DNA from 2 places in the Aeromicrobium halocynthiae genome. Region 2 is predicted to be linked to the other one. Evidence: riboswitches for the same ligand, from Rfam matches in the RefSeq annotation. Region 2 holds a riboswitch; the other holds the start of a gene.
What was found. Region 2 has a riboswitch for thiamine pyrophosphate ahead of ABD213_RS04915 (ECF transporter S component). Riboswitches for the same ligand answer to the same signal wherever they lie in the genome.
Positions count from the first base shown of each region.

Region 1 (8,936 bases), on a different contig from region 2:
AACCGCAGGGCGATGATGTTCTGCACCGCCTCCTTGCCGAGGAAGTGGTCGATGCGGAAGACGTGCTCCTCGTCGGTGACGTCCTTCAGGGCCGCGTCGAGGGACCGGGAGGACTCCAGGTCGCTGCCGAACGGCTTCTCCACGACGATGCGGGCGTCCTCGGCCATGCCGGTGCGACCGAGCATCCCGATCATCGGCTCCATGGCGCCCGGCGGCACCGACAGGTAGAGCAGGCGGCGTGCGTCGTCGCCGAGCTCCTCCTCGGCGCGACGAACGGCCTCGGCGAGGTCCTCGCCGTCGTCGGCGTCCGAGACGACGAAGCTGAGCCGGTCCAGCAGGTCCGTCGCCGCCGCGTCGTCGAGGTCGTCGACGAACTCCTCGAGCCCCTCGCGGATGGTCTGCGCGAACTCCTCGTCCGAGCCGGGCGAGTGCCGACCCGAGCCGATGACCCGGTAGTCCGCGGGCAGCCGACCGGTGAGGCCGAGGTGGTACAGGCCCGGGAACAGCTTGCGCCGGGCGAGGTCGCCGGTGGCCCCGAACAGCACGAACACGTGCGGCGGAGGGGTCTCGGGGTCGTGGCTCATGGCGCTCCTGGTGCTGGGTTCAGGGGAGGCGACGACGCACGGGGGGTGGCCGCTCGGACCGGCTCGCGGGCGTCGGGCCCGGGTTCCGGTGCTGCCTCCAACGTAGGCAGCGACGCGAGCGCCCGCACCCCGTCACCTCCCGGTGCGGACACCGACTGCGGTGATCAGCAGGTGAATGAATCTGCGCGAATCTTGTTCACACGCCGCGTGGCCGTTACCGTGGACGGAGTCCAGGGCCCCACAACCGGAGGGAGGCCCGGCATGTCAGCTCGATGGCTGCTCGTCTTTTCCGTCGCCAGCGTGGTCGCCGACCGCCTGCCGTCCGTGCTCGAACGCATCCCCAAGGTCGTCGTGGCCAGCGTGCCCGACGACGACCAGTCCGTCCTCACCGTCGAGGTGGACGCCGACCCCAAGATCATCGACGACGTTCTGCGCCAGGTGCGCGCGGCGGACCCGAACGCCCTGCGTCTGCACGACAGCATCATCAGCACGCCGACGCCGACCGGGACGCCTGCGTCGAAGCCCATCGACTTCGAGTTCGGCGACGAGCCGCAACCGTGCGAGCACTGCGCCGACTGGCGCCACGAGGCGGTCACCGACGCCGGCGGCCAGCTCGTCCTGCGCGAGTGGCACCAGGCCGACTGCGCGGTCTACGAGTCCTGGTTGTGATCGGCTGAGCGCTCGCGCGCACCTCGTCGTCGCGGCATGATGACCGTGTGAGCACCGACGGTCCCCGCCCCGAACACCCCCGCCCCGAAGACCCCCGCCCCGCCGACGTCCCACCGGCCGCCACCGGGGGCGACGCGACGCCGGAGCGCACCACCGCGCCACGCCGCGCGTCGGGCTTCGACGCGGACGGCCACGTCAAGGGCAGCCGCAGCGGCGCGCTGTACTTCGGGCTGGTCGTCGCGGCACTGCTCACGATCCTCGTGCTCGTGTTCATCCTGCAGAACTCCGACAGCGCCACGATCCGCTTCCTCGGCTTCGAGGGCGCGTTCCCGATCGGGGTGGCGATGCTGCTCGCCGCCGTCACGGGGATCCTCATCGTCGCGGTGCCCGGGTCGGTCCGGATCCTGCAGCTGCGCCGCTCCCTCGCCAAGAACGAGAAGCGCAACCGCGCCGCGGAGTAGGGACCGCCCGTGGCGCCGGCCGTGGAGGTCGAGGTCGACGACCCCGCGTGGGGGTCGGGACCGCCGCGCGTCGTCCGGGTGACGAACCCCGACCGCGTCTACTTCCCCGAGCGGGGATGGACCAAGCTCGACGTCGTCGAGTACTACCTCGCCGTGGGTCCGGCCCTCGTGGGTGCGCTGCGGGAGCGGCCGTGCATGCTGCACCGCTTCCCGCGGGGGCTCGACGGCGACAAGGTGCACACCAAGCGCGTGCCGAGCGGCGCACCGGTCTGGGTCGAGACCGTGCGCGTGCACTTCCCGCGGTTCGACCGCTCCGCCGACGAGCTCTGCGTCACCCAGGTGGCGCACGTGATCTGGGCGGTCCAGATGTCGACCGTCGAGTTCCACCCGTGGAACAGCCGTCGGGCGGACGTGGAGCGGCCCGACGAGTGGCGCATCGACCTCGACCCCGGCCCCGAGTGCGACCTCGCCACGGTCCGCCGCGTCGCCGGCGTGGTGCAGGAGGTGCTCGACGAGCTCGGCGCGACGGGGTACCCCAAGACGTCGGGCGGACGCGGGCTGCACGTCTACGTGCGGATCCCGCCCGAGCACTCCTTCACCGACGTGCGACGTGCCGCCCTGGCCTTCGCCCGCGAGGTGGAGCGTCGGGCACCGCAGGACGTCACCACCGCGTGGTGGCGCAAGGACCGCGACCCCGCCCAGCTGTTCGTGGACTACAACCAGAACGCCCGCGACCACACGATGGCCGCGGCCTACTCGCTGCGCGGCGTCCCCGACGGCAGGGCCTCGGCCCCGATCCGGTGGGACGAGGTGCCCGACGTCGACCCGCACGACCTCACCCTCGCGACGGTGCCCGCGCGGCTCGAGCAGCTGGGCGACCTGCACGCCGGCATCGACGACGCCGTCTTCGACGTCGCGCCGCTGCTGGAGTGGGCCGACCGCGACGAGGCCGCCGGCCAGGACGGGCCGCCGGACCCGGCGGACACGGACCCGTGAGCGAGCAGCCCGACGACGCCCGGATCGACCGCAACTGGACCGAGCTGCCCCCCAGGCACCGGTCGTCGTCAGGTCACGGTGCCGCGGTGGAGGCATCATCCTCGACATAGACCGATGCGCCCATCTCCACGAACTGCGCCGACTTCTCGGCCATGCCCGTCGCGACATAGTCGCGGACGTCCTGGCTGATCCGCATCGAGCAGAACTTCGGGCCGCACATCGAGCAGAAGTGAGCGGTCTTGCTGGCCTCGGCCGGGAGCGTCTCGTCGTGGAACGACTCGGCGGTGTGCGGGTCGAGGGCAAGGGCGAACTGATCGCGCCAGCGGAACTCGAAGCGGGCCTTGGACAGGGCGTCGTCCCAGTCGCGGGCGCCGGGGTGGCCCTTGGCGACGTCGGCGGCGTGCGCGGAGAGCTTGTAGGTGATGACACCGGTCTTCACGTCGTCGCGGTTGGGCAGCCCGAGGTGCTCCTTGGGAGTGACGTAGCAGAGCATCGCGGTGCCGTGCATGGCAATCGTCGCCGCGCCGATCGCGGAGGTGATGTGGTCGTAGCCCGGCGCGACGTCGGTGGCAAGCGGGCCGAGGGTGTAGAACGGCGCGCCGTGACACCAGTCCTGCTGCAGCGCCACGTTCTCCTCGACGAGGTTGAGCGGCACGTGGCCAGGCCCCTCGACCATCACCTGGACGTCGTGCCCCCAGGCACGCTGGGTCAGCTCCGCGAGGGTGCGCAGCTCGGAGAGCTGCGCCTCGTCGTTGGCGTCAGCCGTGCAGCCGGGGCGCAGCCCGTCGCCGAGTGAGAAGGACACGTCGTACCTGGCGAAGATCTCGCACAGCTCGTCGAAGTGGGTGTAGAGGAAGTTCTCCTCGTGGTGGGCCAGGCACCAACCGGCCATGATCGACCCGCCGCGGGAGACGATCCCGGTGATGCGCTGCGCGGTGAGCGGCACGTAGCGCAGCAGCACGCCGGCGTGGATGGTCATGTAGTCGACGCCCTGCTCGCACTGCTCGATGACGGTGTCACGGAAGACCTCCCAGGTGAGCTTGCTCGCGTCACCGTCGACCTTCTCCAGCGCCTGGTAGATCGGCACGGTGCCGATCGGGACCGGCGAGTTGCGGATGATCCACTCGCGGGTCGTGTGGATGTCGTCGCCGGTGGACAGGTCCATCACGGTGTCGGCGCCCCAGGTGACCGCCCAGGTGAGCTTGTCGACCTCCTCGGCGATGCTGGAGGTGACGGCGCTGTTGCCGATGTTCGCATTCACCTTGACCAGGAACCGCCTTCCGATGATCATCGGCTCGGCCTCGGGGTGGTTGAGGTTGGCGGGGATGATCGCGCGCCCGGCCGCGACCTCTGCGCGGACCAGCTCGACGTCGCAGTTCTCGCGGATCGCGACGTACTCCATCTCCGGGGTCACCACGCCCTGCCGGGCGTAGTGCATCTGCGTGACCGTGCCGGTGCCACGGCGCGGTCGGGGCCGCGTACCGCGCCACTGGTCGCGCGCCTCGCCGCGGCGGATCGCGGCCTTGCCGTTGTCGAGCAGCTGGGTCTCCCGGCCGGCGTACTCCTCGGTGTCGCCGCGCTCGGCGATCCAGTCGGCGCGCAGGGACGGCAGGCCGACCTCGGGGTCGCTGCCGGGTCCGGCCGTGGCGTACCGGTCGAACGTCTCGCCGTTGGTGAGCGCGACCCGGGTGAAGGGGACGCGGATGTCGGCGCGCGATCCGGTGCGGTGGACAGTGCTGTGGCTGGGGTGGATGTGCATCAGACCTCCTGGGTGGATGGGACGAGCGTGTGGACGACGAGACCGCGACCGCGACCCAGCCGGTGCCGTGCTCGTTGGGGGGTCGGTACGCCGGCCTGCTCGAGGACGTGCGCGGCTCCGGTCGTCATCAGGGTCGCCACCGGTGAGTCAGTGATGCCGTGAACACGGGGTAGCACGTCGCTCCTCACTTCCTTCGCCGGCATGACCCGGATCAGGTTCGACGGTCGGAGCGGCTCCAGCCCCATCTCAGCCCGATGCCTCGGGCTCCCGTGTGGAATGCGACGACCGTAGCAGCCGTGCCAGCTCTCTCGGAAGGACGTCGGCCGCTGGACGGCCATCATCGAGACGGTCGTGCCTCTGACCCCCGGGCAGGGACAGGCCGATGCGGTTCGTCCCGATCGTCAGCTCGGCGAGGGGTCCGTCACCGTCGGTGGAGACGGTCACATCGTCGGGACTGGGCGATCTCGCGAGTGAGGGTCCCGGTTCGCGACGAACTCCTCGGTCTCGGACGGCAGCGCGTCCGGGACGGGCTGTTCGAACGGAACCTCGGGAGGTCGAGAGGCGGTGGCCGGCGAAGCATGCTCAGTCCGGACCCTCGACGTCCTCGACCGTCTTGTCCGGGCGCAGGCCACGCCAGACGGGGTGGCGCAGGTGGCCGTCGTCGGTCCACTCGCCGAACGCCACCTCGCCGACGACCTTCGGCGTCACCCAGTGCGCCTCCCGGGCGACGTCGCGAGGTGTCACCACCGGCGCGGTGGTGCGCTCGATCCGCGCCAGCGTCTTCTGCAGGTCGGCGAGGGCACGGTCGGTGAACCCGGTGCCGACCCGGCCGGCGTAGACGAGGCCGTCCTCACCGTCGGGCACGGCGACGAGCAGCGAGCCGATGCCGCCGGAGCGTCCACCTCGGCCCGGTCGCCAACCGACGACCACGACCTCCTGCATCCGCTGGTGCTTGAGCTTGAGCCACTGGGCACTGCGCGTCCCGCTGCGGTAGCGGCTCGTGCGTCGCTTGGCGACGACACCCTCCAGCCCGAGGTCGCGGCTGTGCGCCATCGCCTCCTCCAGCGATCCGTCGAACGCCTCCGGGACACGCACCACCGCCTGCCCGGCGGCGTGGTCGCCGTCATCGATCTCGAGGGAGCGCAGTGCCTCGCGTCGCTGCTCGTACGTGAGGTTCTTCGTGCCCTGCCCACCGATGCGCAGCACGTCGAAGGCGTACATCTGCACCGGCGCGGAGCGGCGCGCCGCCGCGACCTCCCGCGGGCCCGTGAGGCCCATCCGCTGCTGCAGACGCCCGAAGGACGGCGCGCCCGAGGAGTCCAGCGTGACGATCTCCCCGTCCAGGACCGTGTCCTCCAGCGCCAGCTCGGCCAAGGCCTCGACGACCTCCGGGTAGGTCGCCGTGGTGTCGCGGCCGCTGCGTCCGCGCAGGGCGACGGCGTCGTCGTCGCAGTAGGCGATGACCCGCACGCCGTCCCACTTCATCTCGAACGCCCACGACGACTCGTCGGCGAGGTCCAGGGCGGTACCAGCCGTCGCGAGCATGGGCGACTCGTCGGTGACGACGGTGCGTGCAGGCTCCTGCGAAGGCTCCGCTGCCGGTCGCGGGCGCACCGGCTCGGACGGCAACGGCTCGCCCGGCAGCTCCATGCGGTGGATGAGCCAGTTGGTCCCGGTCCTGATGAGCGCGAACTTGGCCCGACGGCTGCCTCCTCCTCGGCTCAGTCCGCCGCCGTCTCGACCGGTCAGCGTGGCGATGACCTCCGCGTCGCGCCACTTCTCGGCCTCGTACGTGCCGCTGTCCCAGATCGTGACCTCCCCGGCGCCGTACTCACCCTTCGGGATCGTCCCCTCGAACGTCGCGTAGTCGAGCGGATGGTCCTCCGTCGGCACGGCGAGGTGGTTCGTCGACGGGTCCGTCGGCGGTCCCTTGGGCAGCGCCCACGAGACGAGCACCCCGTCGTGCTCGAGCCGGAAGTCCCAGTGCAGCCGGCTCGCGTGGTGCTCCTGGATGACGAACGAAGGCTCACCAGAGGTCGTCTCGGGGGCAGCGTCCGGCACCGGCTCGGGCGTCCGGCCCGCATCGCGCTTGGAGCGGTAGAGGGTGAGCCGGTCGACCGCCGGGGCCGGGGTCGCGGAGGCGTCGGAGCCGAGAGCGGCCATGGGGTCGTCACCGTCCGCGACCCGCTCCAGCACCTCCGCCATCGTCAGCTGGCGCAGGTCGGGGTCGTCCAGCTCGGCCCACGTGCGCGGCACGGCGACCGTCGGCTCGTCGCGACCGCGCAGCGAGTACGGGGCGATCGTCGTCTTGTTGCGGTTGTTCTGGCTCCAGTCGGCGAGCACCTTGCCCCGGCGCTCGGACGTGCGCTGCGTGCTGACCACGAGGTCCGGCAGCTCGCCCTCCAGCGCCTGGGCGAACTGCTTGGCGAAGGCGTTGACGTAGTCGGCGTCCATCCCGGCAGGGGTGCCGGGCCCTGGGCGGCGACGGGTAGAGCCACCGCGCAGACCGGCATACAGGTGCAGCCCCTTGCTGCCGCTGGTCACCGGGACCGCGTCCAGTCCGAGGTCGTCGAGCAGGTCCCGTGCGACGTGGGCGACCTCGACGCACTCGACGAGGCCCGCACCCGGACCCGGGTCGAGGTCGAGGACGAAGCGGTCGGGATCGAGGTGCTCGCCCCGCGAGCCGACCCGCCACTGGGGCACGTGGATCTCCAGGGCCGCCACCTGGCCCAGCCACGCGAGGGTCGCGACGGAGTCGACGACGACGTAGCTCGTGCGCCGGCTCGAGTGCTGCAGCGAGACCCGCCGCAACCACGACGGCGCCGAGTCCGGCAGGTTCTTCTCGAAGAAGACCTCGCCACCCACGCCATCGACCCACCGCTTGCGCGTCGCGGCACGGTCGCGCACGTGCGGCAGCATGACCGACGCGACGGCGACGTAGTAGGAGATCACCTCGGCCTTCGTCGTGCTCGTCGCCGGATACATCACCTTGTCGAGGTTGGTCAGCCGCAGGCGGTGGCCGTCGATGGTGACGGTCTCGCCGGTGCTGCGCGGCACGGGTCAGGCCTTCTTGCGGGCGGTGCCCTTCGCCGCCCGCGGCCCGGCACCCCCGTCAGAACCACCCTTGCCGCCCTTGGTCGCCGCCCGTCGCTTCTTGCTCCGCTCGACGCTGCGCTGCAACGCCTCCATGAGGTCGACGACCTCCGCGTCGCCACCGTCCTCGCTCTCGCCGAACGTGGCCGACGTGTCCAGGGTCTCGCCCTGCTCGAGCTTGGCCTCGACGAGGGTGCGCAGCTGTTCCTGGTAGTCGTCGCTGAACTCCGCCGGGTCGAAGTCCGCCGCCAACGAGCTGACCAGCTGGGAGGCCATGTCACGCTCCTTGGCACTGATGCGGGGCACCGTCTCCAGCACGTCGAACTCCGCCTCCCGGATCTCGTCGTCCCACAGCATCGTCTGCAGCAGCAGCGTCTTGTCCCGCACCCGCAGAACGGCCAGGCGGGTCCTCTGGCGCAGCGCGAAGCGCACCACGGCACTGCGGTCGGTGTCCTCCAGCGCGCGGCGCAGCAGCGTGTACGGCTTGAGCGACTGCTCGTCCGGCTCGAGGTAGTAGGCCTTGTCGAGGCGGATGGGGTCGATCTGCTTGGCCGGTACGAACTCGAGCACCTCGATCTCGCGGCTGTGCTCGGCCGGCAGCGACGCGAGCTCCTCGGCGGTCAGCACGACGGTGTTCTCACCGTCGTCGAAAGCCTTCGTGATGTCCTCGTAGGCGACCACCTCGCCGCAGACCTCGCAGCGCCGCTGGTAGCGGATGCGCCCGCCGTCCTCGGCGTGGACCTGGTGCAGGGAGACGTCGTGGCTCTTGGTGGCGCTGTAGACCCGCACCGGGACGTTGACCAGCCCGAAGCTGATCGAACCCTTCCAGATGGATCGCATGCCTCATCCTGGCGCACGCGCGGGCGGTTCGCCATCACGACGACACCGCGCCCGAGGCACCCCTGGAACGCCACGGACCCGACGCGTTCGGGGGATCGCGTCGGGTCCTGAGCGGGGGACCGGTGGCCCGGTCGGGGACGGCTCAGCTCTTGCCGGCGTCCTTGGCCACGTCCTTGGCGCCGTCGGCGGCCTTGTGCGTGGCGTCCTTGGCATCCTTGGCGGCGTCCTCGAGCTTGTCGCCGTCGACCTTGGTCCTCGCCTCGTCGGCGGCGTCCTTGGCCTTGTCCTTGAGGTCGCCCGCGGTCTCCTGCGCGGCATGCTTGGCATCCTGCGCGGCACTCTTGACGTCGTTCTTGACCTGCGTGGCGCTCGGCATCGACCCGCCACCGCCGCCGAAGGACGAGGAGTAGTCGCCCGGGGCCTGCGGGCCGCTGTTCTTGTCGCGCGTGGCGGCGACGACCGCCGCCACCGCGCCACCGACGAGCGCGAGCCCGACCAGCTTGCGCAGGCGGCGACGCTTGGGCTTGACCTGCT
Region 1 is NZ_BAAAPY010000007.1:90,525-99,460, reverse strand. Features, by position in the region: gene zwf (glucose-6-phosphate dehydrogenase) at 1-584, opposite strand, end outside; gene ABD213_RS10820 (hypothetical protein) at 846-1,253, shown strand; gene ABD213_RS10815 (LapA family protein) at 1,301-1,714, shown strand; gene ligD (non-homologous end-joining DNA ligase) at 1,724-2,710, shown strand; gene thiC (phosphomethylpyrimidine synthase ThiC) at 2,784-4,469, opposite strand; TPP riboswitch at 4,641-4,750, opposite strand; gene ABD213_RS10800 (ATP-dependent DNA ligase) at 5,052-7,526, opposite strand; gene ku (non-homologous end joining protein Ku) at 7,530-8,402, opposite strand; gene ABD213_RS10790 (hypothetical protein) at 8,545-8,936, opposite strand, start outside.
Region 1: linked by a shared signal. The riboswitch ahead of thiC (phosphomethylpyrimidine synthase ThiC) and the one ahead of ABD213_RS04915 (ECF transporter S component) in region 2 are both predicted to bind thiamine pyrophosphate.

Region 2 (8,936 bases):
CGCTCGAGCTCGCACCCCGCGTCCGGGTCAATGCGATCGCGCCCGGCGTCGTCCGGACGCGGCTGGCGGAAGCCCTGTGGAAGGAGCACGAGGAGCAGGTGGCCTCGGTGACGCCGCTCGGACGCATCGGCGAGCCGGCCGACGTGGGAGCGGCGGTCGGCTTCCTCGCCGGGGACGGTGCCTCCTGGATCACCGGCGAGACCCTGGTCATCGACGGGGGCCAGCTGCTGGCGCCGTCCACCGGCGGATGAGCATGAGCTCGCTCATCGACACCGAGACGATCGGTGGGTGGGTCGCCGGCCTCGACATCGGGGCTCGCGCCCCGATCACGTTCACGCGTGTCGGCGCAGGTCAGTCGAACCTCACCTTCCTCGTGGAGGACGCCGACGGACGCCGATGGGTCCTGCGGCGCCCCCCGCTCGGCTCCCTGCTGGCGTCGGCGCACGACGTCGCGCGTGAGCACCGCATCATGGCAGCCCTCGTCGGCACGGGCGTCCCGATCCCGCTGCCTCACGCACTGTGCACCGATCCGACGATCACTGATGCACCGATCATGCTGATGGAGCACGTCGCCGGCGTCGTGGTGGACTCGATGACCTCGGTGGAGGCGATCGACCCGCAGCGACGATCCGCCATCGGGCACTCGCTCGCGCGCACGCTCGGTGCCGTGCATGCTGTCGACCTCGACGCCACCGGCCTCTCCGACCTGGCGAGCCGGCGACCGTACGCCGAGCGGCAGCTGCGGCGCTGGCACCGCCAGTGGGAGGACTCCCGGACCCGTGACCTGCCTCTGGTCGACGACCTCGCGACACGGTTGTCGGCGCGGATCCCCGAGCAGGTCGACGTCACCCTGGTGCACGGTGACTTCCACCTGATGAACGTGATCACCTCCATCGGTGACGGCGCCGTCCGCGCGGTCCTCGACTGGGAGCTGTCCACCCTCGGTGATCCTCTCGCCGACCTGGGAGGTTTGCTCGCCTACTGGCCGCAGGCGGACGACAGCGTCGTCCCCGGCTTCGCAGGACCGACTCTTCCAGGGTTCCCGAGTCGGGACGACCTGGTGCAGGTCTACGCCGACAGCAGCGGGCGTGATGTCGACGGTGTCGACTTCTGGCACGTCCTGGGGTTGTGGAAGATCGCGATCATCGCCGAGGGCGTCCTGCGCCGCTCGCTCGACGAGCCCCGGAACACCGCGACCACGGGTCGCGTCGATGCCGCCGTGGTGGACGGCCTGTTGCGTCGTGCGGACGAGGAAGCGCGAGCGGGCGGGTGGTGAGCGCCGAGGCCGCCGGGTCGCGCCGCCAGGACATGAGGACGCGAACTGCCTATACTGCGGAAGGACATCGAGCCGAAGGAGACCGTCGATCGTGAGCAGGGGACGTCAGCGCTCACGCGGAACCGGCTCGGTCGTCGCGGCAGCCGGCGAGACGGTGCGTCAGCCCCCGGCCACGACACGAGGGGCTCGAACGAGAGCGAACCTGGTGCACGCCGCTCGGTTCATCTTCGAGCGTGACGGCTACCTCGACGCGCGGCTGACCGACATCACGGCGCAGGCCCAGTGCTCGACCGGGTCCTTCTACACGTACTTCGACAGCAAGGAGGAGATCTTCCGGGCGGTGCTGGAGGCTGCCAAGGAGGACATGATGCACCCGGGGATGGCGAGGATCGACAACCTGGACGATCCACGCGCGGTCATCGAGGCCAGCAACCGGGCGTACTTCGAGGCCTACCAGCGCAACGCCAAGCTGATGGGGCTGCTCGAGCAGGTGGCCAGCATCGACCCTGAGTTCCGGGAGCTCCGTCGCAAGCGCAGTGGCGAGTTCTCGGCGCGCAACGCCCGCGGCATCGAGCGGTTGAAGGCCCAAGGTCTCGTCGACCCCGAGCTCGACGCGTTGTTCGCTTCGCGCGCCCTGTCGGCGATGGTGAGCCGTCTGGCCTACTACACCTTCGTGCTGGGTGAGTCGGCACCGCTCGACGACCTCGTCGAGGTCTCCACGCGTCTGTGGTGCAACGCCCTGCGGCTGCAGTAGGTCCTCGGGAGGGCGGCCGCCAGAAGCTCCTTCGGGCGGCTCGCCTGGGCGACCCCGAACCGAGCCGTGCGCCGGCTACCCTCTCGCGTCATTCCGGCTCGCCGGCCGTGCCCGGCGGCTTTCACGCCCGGAGAAATGAATATGAGTTCATGTTTGACTAGAGGTGAGATGAGCGTCACAATGAAGCAGGCCGGCGACCCGCCGGACCGCAGGAGGACACCGAAAGGTTCGGACGCATGAGCTCACGCACGAAAGTCGCCACCAGGGGATCCCGATCCCTCGTCACGCGCGGTCGAGCCGCCGTGGCCACACTGCTCGTCGGATCGATGGCCGCTTGCGCCGGCGGCGGAGACCGGGACTTCGGGGTCGCGGCAGGCGAGGCGCCGACGGAGATCACCATGGATCTGCGCAACGACGTCGACACCTTCGACCCGATGCTCACTGCGGCCGACCAGGGAGCCGTGCAGATGTACGAGGCGATCTACGACACGCTCGTGCGTCGTGACATCGAGAGCGGGGAGTACATCCCGGCCATGGCGGAGTCCTGGGAGGTGACGCCGACTCGCGTCGACTTCCAGCTCAAGGAGACCCTCACGTGCGCTGACGGCACGGAACTGACGGCGGACGACGTCGCGGCCTCCATCGAGCGACTTGCCGACCCCGAGACCGGTTCGATCTACACGGGCCGGCTCTTCGGTTCCGGAGGCGTGGCGTCGATCGAGTCGGACGAGCAGGCCCGAACCGTCTCGGTCGAGGTCGAGGACCCGCACACGGACCTGCTCGACGGCTTCCGCAACGCCTTCATCGTCTGTCCCGAGGGGCTGGCCGACGTCGAGGCGCTCGCGACCGAGCCCCAGGGGACCGGGCCCTACCGCATCGCCTCGATGAGCCGCGGCGACACCTACGTCCTCGAGCGCTGGGACAGCCCGGCGGTCGAGGACCTGGCCGAACTGCCGGAGAAGATCACGATGAAGGTCGTCACGGCGGACTCCACGCGGGCGAACCTCTACGAGACGGGCGCGTCCGACATCGCCGCGATCCTCGGTCGTGACGCCAATCGTCTCGCCTCCGACGCGGAGCCCATCAAGGGGAAGGCCTATCAGGCCGACTCGCTGATGTTCAACCAGCGTGACGGCTACCCGCTGGCGGACGAGAACCTGCGACGAGCCATCGCCTTGGCCGTGGACGCCCAGGAGTACACGCAAGCGGCGTCGTTCGGGGTCGGTGAGCCCGCCGACACGGTGATCACGTCCAACATGGACTGCTACACCCCCGAGAACGCCGAGATCGGGCTGAAGCACGACCCGGCCGCTGCAGCCGCAGCGCTCGAGGAGGCGGGATACGGCCCAGGTGGTGAGCAGCTGACCCTGCGTCTCGTCGGGTACGACGTGCAGAACTCCGGTCCGGACTACATCGCCGATGCACTGCGCAAGCTCGGTATCGAGGTGGAGGTCACGAACGGCACGCAGGCCCAGGCCGCCGGAATCGTCTACGGGGACCAGGAACCGTGGGACCTGGTGGTCTTCCCGTTCCTCAGCGCGGCCCCGCACCCCTACCCGTTGGTGACGAAGATGAGCTCGAACCTCGGCGAAGGCGGCGCCTACAACTTCGGTCGCGTGAGGAATCCCGACTTCGACCGGCTGGCCGATCAGGCGCCGGGTGCCACCGGGGACGAGCGATGCCGTCTCTGGGGCGAGGCCGAGGCCGCACTGCTGGAGCGCACCGACCTCAAGCCGTTGCTGTGGCCGGTCGCGGACTACTTCGCCAACGGTCTGACCTTCCAGACCGAGTATCGGACGATCGACCTCAGGACCATCCGAACCGAGGGCTGAGGGACGCAGGAGGGGCGGTGACCGGATCGGTCACCGCCCCTCCTGCGTGCGGCTTACTCCGAGAAGCGGCCCACGGACTCCGCGACGAGTATCGGCTTGTCGGAGCCCTCGCGCTCGAACGTCTGCGTCGTCGTGACCTGGGCGCCGCCGGAGACCTCGTCCACGGCGGTGATGGTCGCTCGCATGCGAATGCGCGAGCCCACGGGGTTCGGTGAGGGAAAGCGCACCTTGTTGTACCCGTAGTTGAGGCTGTGGGCGAACCCGTCGAACGCCATGAGGGACTCCATGAACGCCGGGCCCAGGGAAAGGCTGTACAAGCCGTGCGCGATGGTGGAGCCGAAGTCGCTCGCCTCTGCGCGAGCGGGGTCGACGTGGATCCACTGGTGGTCCCCCGTCAGATCGGCAAAGCACTGGATGCGCTCCTGGGTGATCTCGTGCCACTCGGTCGGGCCGAGTTCACGTCCCACGAGGTCCTTGAGCTCGTCGACGGTCGTCGGTCGGATGGGTGTGGTCGGTGTGGTCATGGGTCTCCTCGAGCGATTGCGGCCGAATGCCGGTTTCATCGACTCTAAATGAAGATGAATTCGGATTCAATAGGGTCGGCGTGCGATCTCGAGGACCAGCTTCCCCGTGTTGCGCCCGTCGAAGAGCATGTCGAGGGCCTGTGGGAAGCCCGCAACGCCGCCCTCTGCCACGTGCGTGCGAGCCGACACCGCTCCCTCTTCCAGCCACGTCGCGATCGCTCGCTGTGCCTCGTCGTAACGGTCCTCGTAGTCGAAGACGACGAAGCCCGTCATGGACGCCCGGAAGACCAGCAGTGACATGTAGCGGGACGGTCCGGGTGGCAGGGAGGTCTCGTTGTACGTCGAGATCGCACCGCAGACGACGACCCTCGCTCCGCGGCGGAGATTGGCGAGAGCCGCGTCGAGCGTCTCCCCGCCGACGTTGTCGAAGTAGATGTCGACACCTTCCGGCGCGAGCTTGCGCAAGCTGGCGAGCACGCGCTCGTTCTTGTAGTCGACGGCGGCGTCGAAGCCGAGCTCGTCGACGAGCCAGGCGCACTTCTCGGGTCCCCCGGCGATGCCGATGGTCCGCGCCCCGTGCGCCTTCGCGATCTGGCCGACCATGCTGCCGACGGCGCCGGCTGCAGCGGAGACGACGACGGTGTCGCCCGGCGTCAGGCGGCCGACGTCGAGGAGGCCGAAGTAGGCCGTCATCCCCGGCATGCCCAGGGCGCCGAGCCACGTCGGCCCGTCGGCGATCGAGGTGTCGATGCGGGTCACGGTCGAGGGGTCGGTGACCGCAAGGTCGGTGACGCCGAACATCCCGGTCACGCTCTCGCCGACGCCCAGGTCGTCGGTCCGCGACTCCAGTACGGTCCCGACTCCTTGGGCGCGCATCACCTCGCCTACCTGGACTGGAGGAACGTACGATCGGACGTCGTTGAGCCATCCGCGCATCGCAGGATCGATCGAGACGTGCTGCACGCCGATCAGGACTTGCCCGTCACCGAGCGGGGGTATCGCGCTCTCGGTGATCTCCCACGTCGAGCTGTCGGGACGCCCGATGGGGCGGTTGAGGAGTCGAACCTCTTGGGACGTGCGCGTCATGACTGGCGCCTCCTGTCTGCGGCGTCGTCCACGCCGCGTGAACCCGCAAACTAACCAAACATGAACTCGGATTCAAAACCGCGTCACGTGACCGCGGTCCGCATTCGCTACGCTGACCCCACACGACAGGGGAGCGCCACCCGCAGAGGGCGCTGAGAGTGCGGAGAAGCCGCAGACCCTTGAACCTGCTCCGGTTAGCACCGGCGAAGGGAGTCATCATGAGTTCTGCACCTACCGGTGGCCGCACACGATCGGTCACCTCCTACCGCACCATCGACCTCGTCACCATCGCCTCGCTCGGCGTCGCCTTCGGCGTCGTGTTCTGGGCGTGGGGCAAGCTCTACGGGATCATCGACCTCGCGACGGTCGTCGGCTACCCGCCCGCCTCAGGCCTGCTCGCCGGGCCGTGGCTCGTCGCCGGCGTCGTCGGGGGACTGGTCGTCCGCAAGGCCGGCGCCGCGTTCGCCACCGAGCTGACGGCGGCCATCGTTTCGATGTTCGTCCTCGGCGGCACCGAGTGGGGCTTCACCGTCCTGCTCTCGGGGGTGGTGCAGGGTCTCGGCGCGGAGCTGATCCTGCTGGCCTTCGCCTACCGGGTGTGGACGCTGCCCGTCGCCGTCCTCGCGGGGGCGATGTCGGGGGTCTTCGGCGCCGTCTACGAGGCGTTCTTCTACTACGCGGACTGGTCGGTGGGGTACCGCGTCGTCTACGGCGTGCTGTTCGCGATCTCCGGCGCACTCGTCGCCGGTGCCCTCGGCTGGGTGCTCGTCCGGTCCCTCGCCGCGACGGGGGCGCTCGACGCGTTCCCGGCCGGACGCGAGGCGCACGACCGCGACGCCGTCAGCAACTGAGCCGTGCAGGTCGCACCGGTCGAGGTGCGGTTCGAGGGGTTCGGCTGGCGCCCGATCGGTCGCCGCGAGCCCGTCGTCCGCGACCTCGACCTGACGATCGAGCCTGGCGAGCGCGTGCTGCTCGCCGGGCCCAGCGGCGCCGGCAAGACGACGCTGCTCAACGCGCTCGTCGGCGCCCTGGGGGAGACGTTCGCCGGTGACGTGACCGGTCGGGCGTCCGCCGACGGCGTGCTGGGTCTGGTCGGCCAGAACCCCGGTGACGCCGTGGTGGCCGGGCGGATGGGTCGCGACGTCGCGTTCGGCCCGGAGAACCTCGGGCTGCCGCGCGAGGAGATCTGGCGGCGTGTCGACGACAGCCTCGCCGCCGTCCGCCTGACCCAGGGGCGTCGGCACCCGACCGACGCCCTCTCCGGCGGTGAGCTGCAGCGCCTCGCGCTCGCCGGAGCCCTGGCGATGCGGCCCGGACTCCTGCTGCTCGACGAGCCGACGTCGATGCTCGACGCCGTCAACGCCGCATCGGTGCGCGCGGCCGTGACCGACGTCGTCGAGGCCACAGGAGCCACCCTCCTGGTGGTCGAGCACCGGATCGAGCCGTGGCTCGAGGTCGTCGACCGGGTGGTCGTGCTGGGCCGTGACGGGTCGGTGCGCGCCGACACCGACCCGCAGGCGTTCGTCCGGGAGTGGCGCGACGCCCTCGGCGACCTGGGCGTGTGGATGCCGGGCCTGCCCGCCCCCGCGCCGCAGGTCCTCCCGGACGACCTCGTGCGCCCGGCCGAGCCGGCCGAGCCGATCGCCGTGCGCGATCTCGCGGTGACCCTGGTGCGGCGCTCGGTGCAGGGCTCGGTGCGCACCACGGCCCTCCAGGGTCTCGACGCCGACCTTGCCCCGGGCCGGTTGCACGCCGTCACCGGACCCTCCGGTGCCGGCAAGTCGACACTGGTCTCCGTGCTCGCGGGGTTGCAGGAGCCGACCCGGGGAACGGCCGGAGGTCGGCACGAGCTGACGTCGGCGGCGCTCGCGAGGTGCTCGGCGTGGGTTCCGCAGCAGCCCGAGCACGGGATCCTCTCCCGGACGGTGGCCGAGGAGGTGGCCCTGACCGCTACGGCGACAGGGCGTGCCGTGGACGTCGAGGCGGTGCTCGACCACCTCGGACTGACGGCGCTGGCCGGCTCCCACCCGTACCGGCTCTCCGGCGGCGAGCAGCGCCGGCTCGCGCTCGCGTCGGCGCTCGCGCACCGGCCGGGCACGGTGCTGCTCGACGAGCCGACCGTCGGTCAGGACCGCACCACGTGGGCGGCGGTCGCCGGCTGGGCGGTCTCCGCGGCCGAAGCCGGCGCCCTCGTCGCGACCGCCACCCACGACGCCGACCTCGTCGCCCTCGCCGACGACGTCCTCCCCCTCGCCCCGGTGTCGAGAGAAGGGGGGCCGTGATGACAGTCTCGCGAGTGGCGGATTCGGTCCCCCGAATGGCGCACACTGACCCGCGAGTGGCGCACGGTGGGGAAAGTGAGACGGCGTGTCGCCCCAGTTTGCGCCACTCGCGGGAGACCGTGCGCCACTCGATGTCGGGTGTGCGCCACTCGGCGGTGGTGAGGCGATGAGGGGGTGGCTGCCGCGGGCGAACCCGCTCGCCCTGCTCGTCGTGGGCGTGGCCTCGGTGCCGGCGTCGCTGGCGGTGCGGAGCCTGACGATCGCACTGGTCACCGTCGGTCTCTACGCGGTCGTCGCCCTCGCCCTGGTGCCGTCCTGGCGCTACATCCTGCTCTGCCTCGGGTTCGCGCTGTTCGCCGGGCTCACCGTCGCGTACTCGACGTGGCGCCTGGGTGGACGAGACGAAGTGGTCGCGGCGACGGCGGGGCTGCGCATCGTCGTCCTCGCCTGGCCAGGTTCGCTCGTCGCCGTGCTCATGGATCCCGCCCGACTCGGCGACCACCTCGGGCAGAACCTGCGCCTCCCGCCGCGTCCGGTGGTGGCGGTGACGGCGTCGTTGCAGCAGGTCAGCGAGCTGCTCGGCACGTGGCGCGACCTCGGCCGCACCCGTCGGGCCCGCGGCGTCGCCCCCGACCGAGGCATCCTGCCGCGGATCCGGCACGGCGCCTCGATGGCGTTCGCGCTGCTGGTCGCATCCCTGCGATCGGCGTCCCGCCGCTCCGTCGCCCTCGACGCCCGGGGCTTCGCCGTGGCCGACCGCGCTCGAACGTGGGCCGAGCCGGCACCCTGGACCCGGCTCGACGTCGCCGTCGTCGCCGGGGGCCTGGCCCTGGCCGCCGTGCCCGTCGTGATGTGGGCCGTGGGCTGACCCGGCGAGTCGGCCAGCGTGCGGTCGAACGGTGGTCGAGCTGCCGGGACCGCCCCGACTCGTCCCGCCCACGACCGACGTACGCACGTCCTACCTCGTCGGCGAGCAGGCGGACATGCGCGCGCGGGGCTCGGACGCCTCCTGGCTGGCGGAGGCGAGCCGCGACTTCGGCACCTACGTCGCCGTCCGTCGAGGGATCCGCGAGCGTTGGGGCGTGCCGTCGGAGGTCTTCTGGTGGGTCGCCGATGAGTTCTACCTCGGCAGCCTCGTCCTGCGCCGCCGGCCGACCGACGACGAGGGCGAGGACCGGTACT
Region 2 is NZ_BAAAPY010000002.1:178,925-187,860, forward strand. Features, by position in the region: gene ABD213_RS04885 (SDR family oxidoreductase) at 1-251, shown strand, start outside; gene ABD213_RS04890 (phosphotransferase family protein) at 254-1,276, shown strand; gene ABD213_RS04895 (TetR/AcrR family transcriptional regulator) at 1,368-2,030, shown strand; gene ABD213_RS04900 (ABC transporter substrate-binding protein) at 2,267-3,862, shown strand; gene ABD213_RS04905 (MaoC family dehydratase) at 3,916-4,386, opposite strand; gene ABD213_RS04910 (NADP-dependent oxidoreductase) at 4,453-5,472, opposite strand; TPP riboswitch at 5,590-5,701, shown strand; gene ABD213_RS04915 (ECF transporter S component) at 5,691-6,323, shown strand; gene ABD213_RS04920 (ABC transporter ATP-binding protein) at 6,327-7,754, shown strand; gene ABD213_RS04925 (energy-coupling factor transporter transmembrane component T family protein) at 7,921-8,622, shown strand; gene ABD213_RS04930 (hypothetical protein) at 8,654-8,936, shown strand, end outside.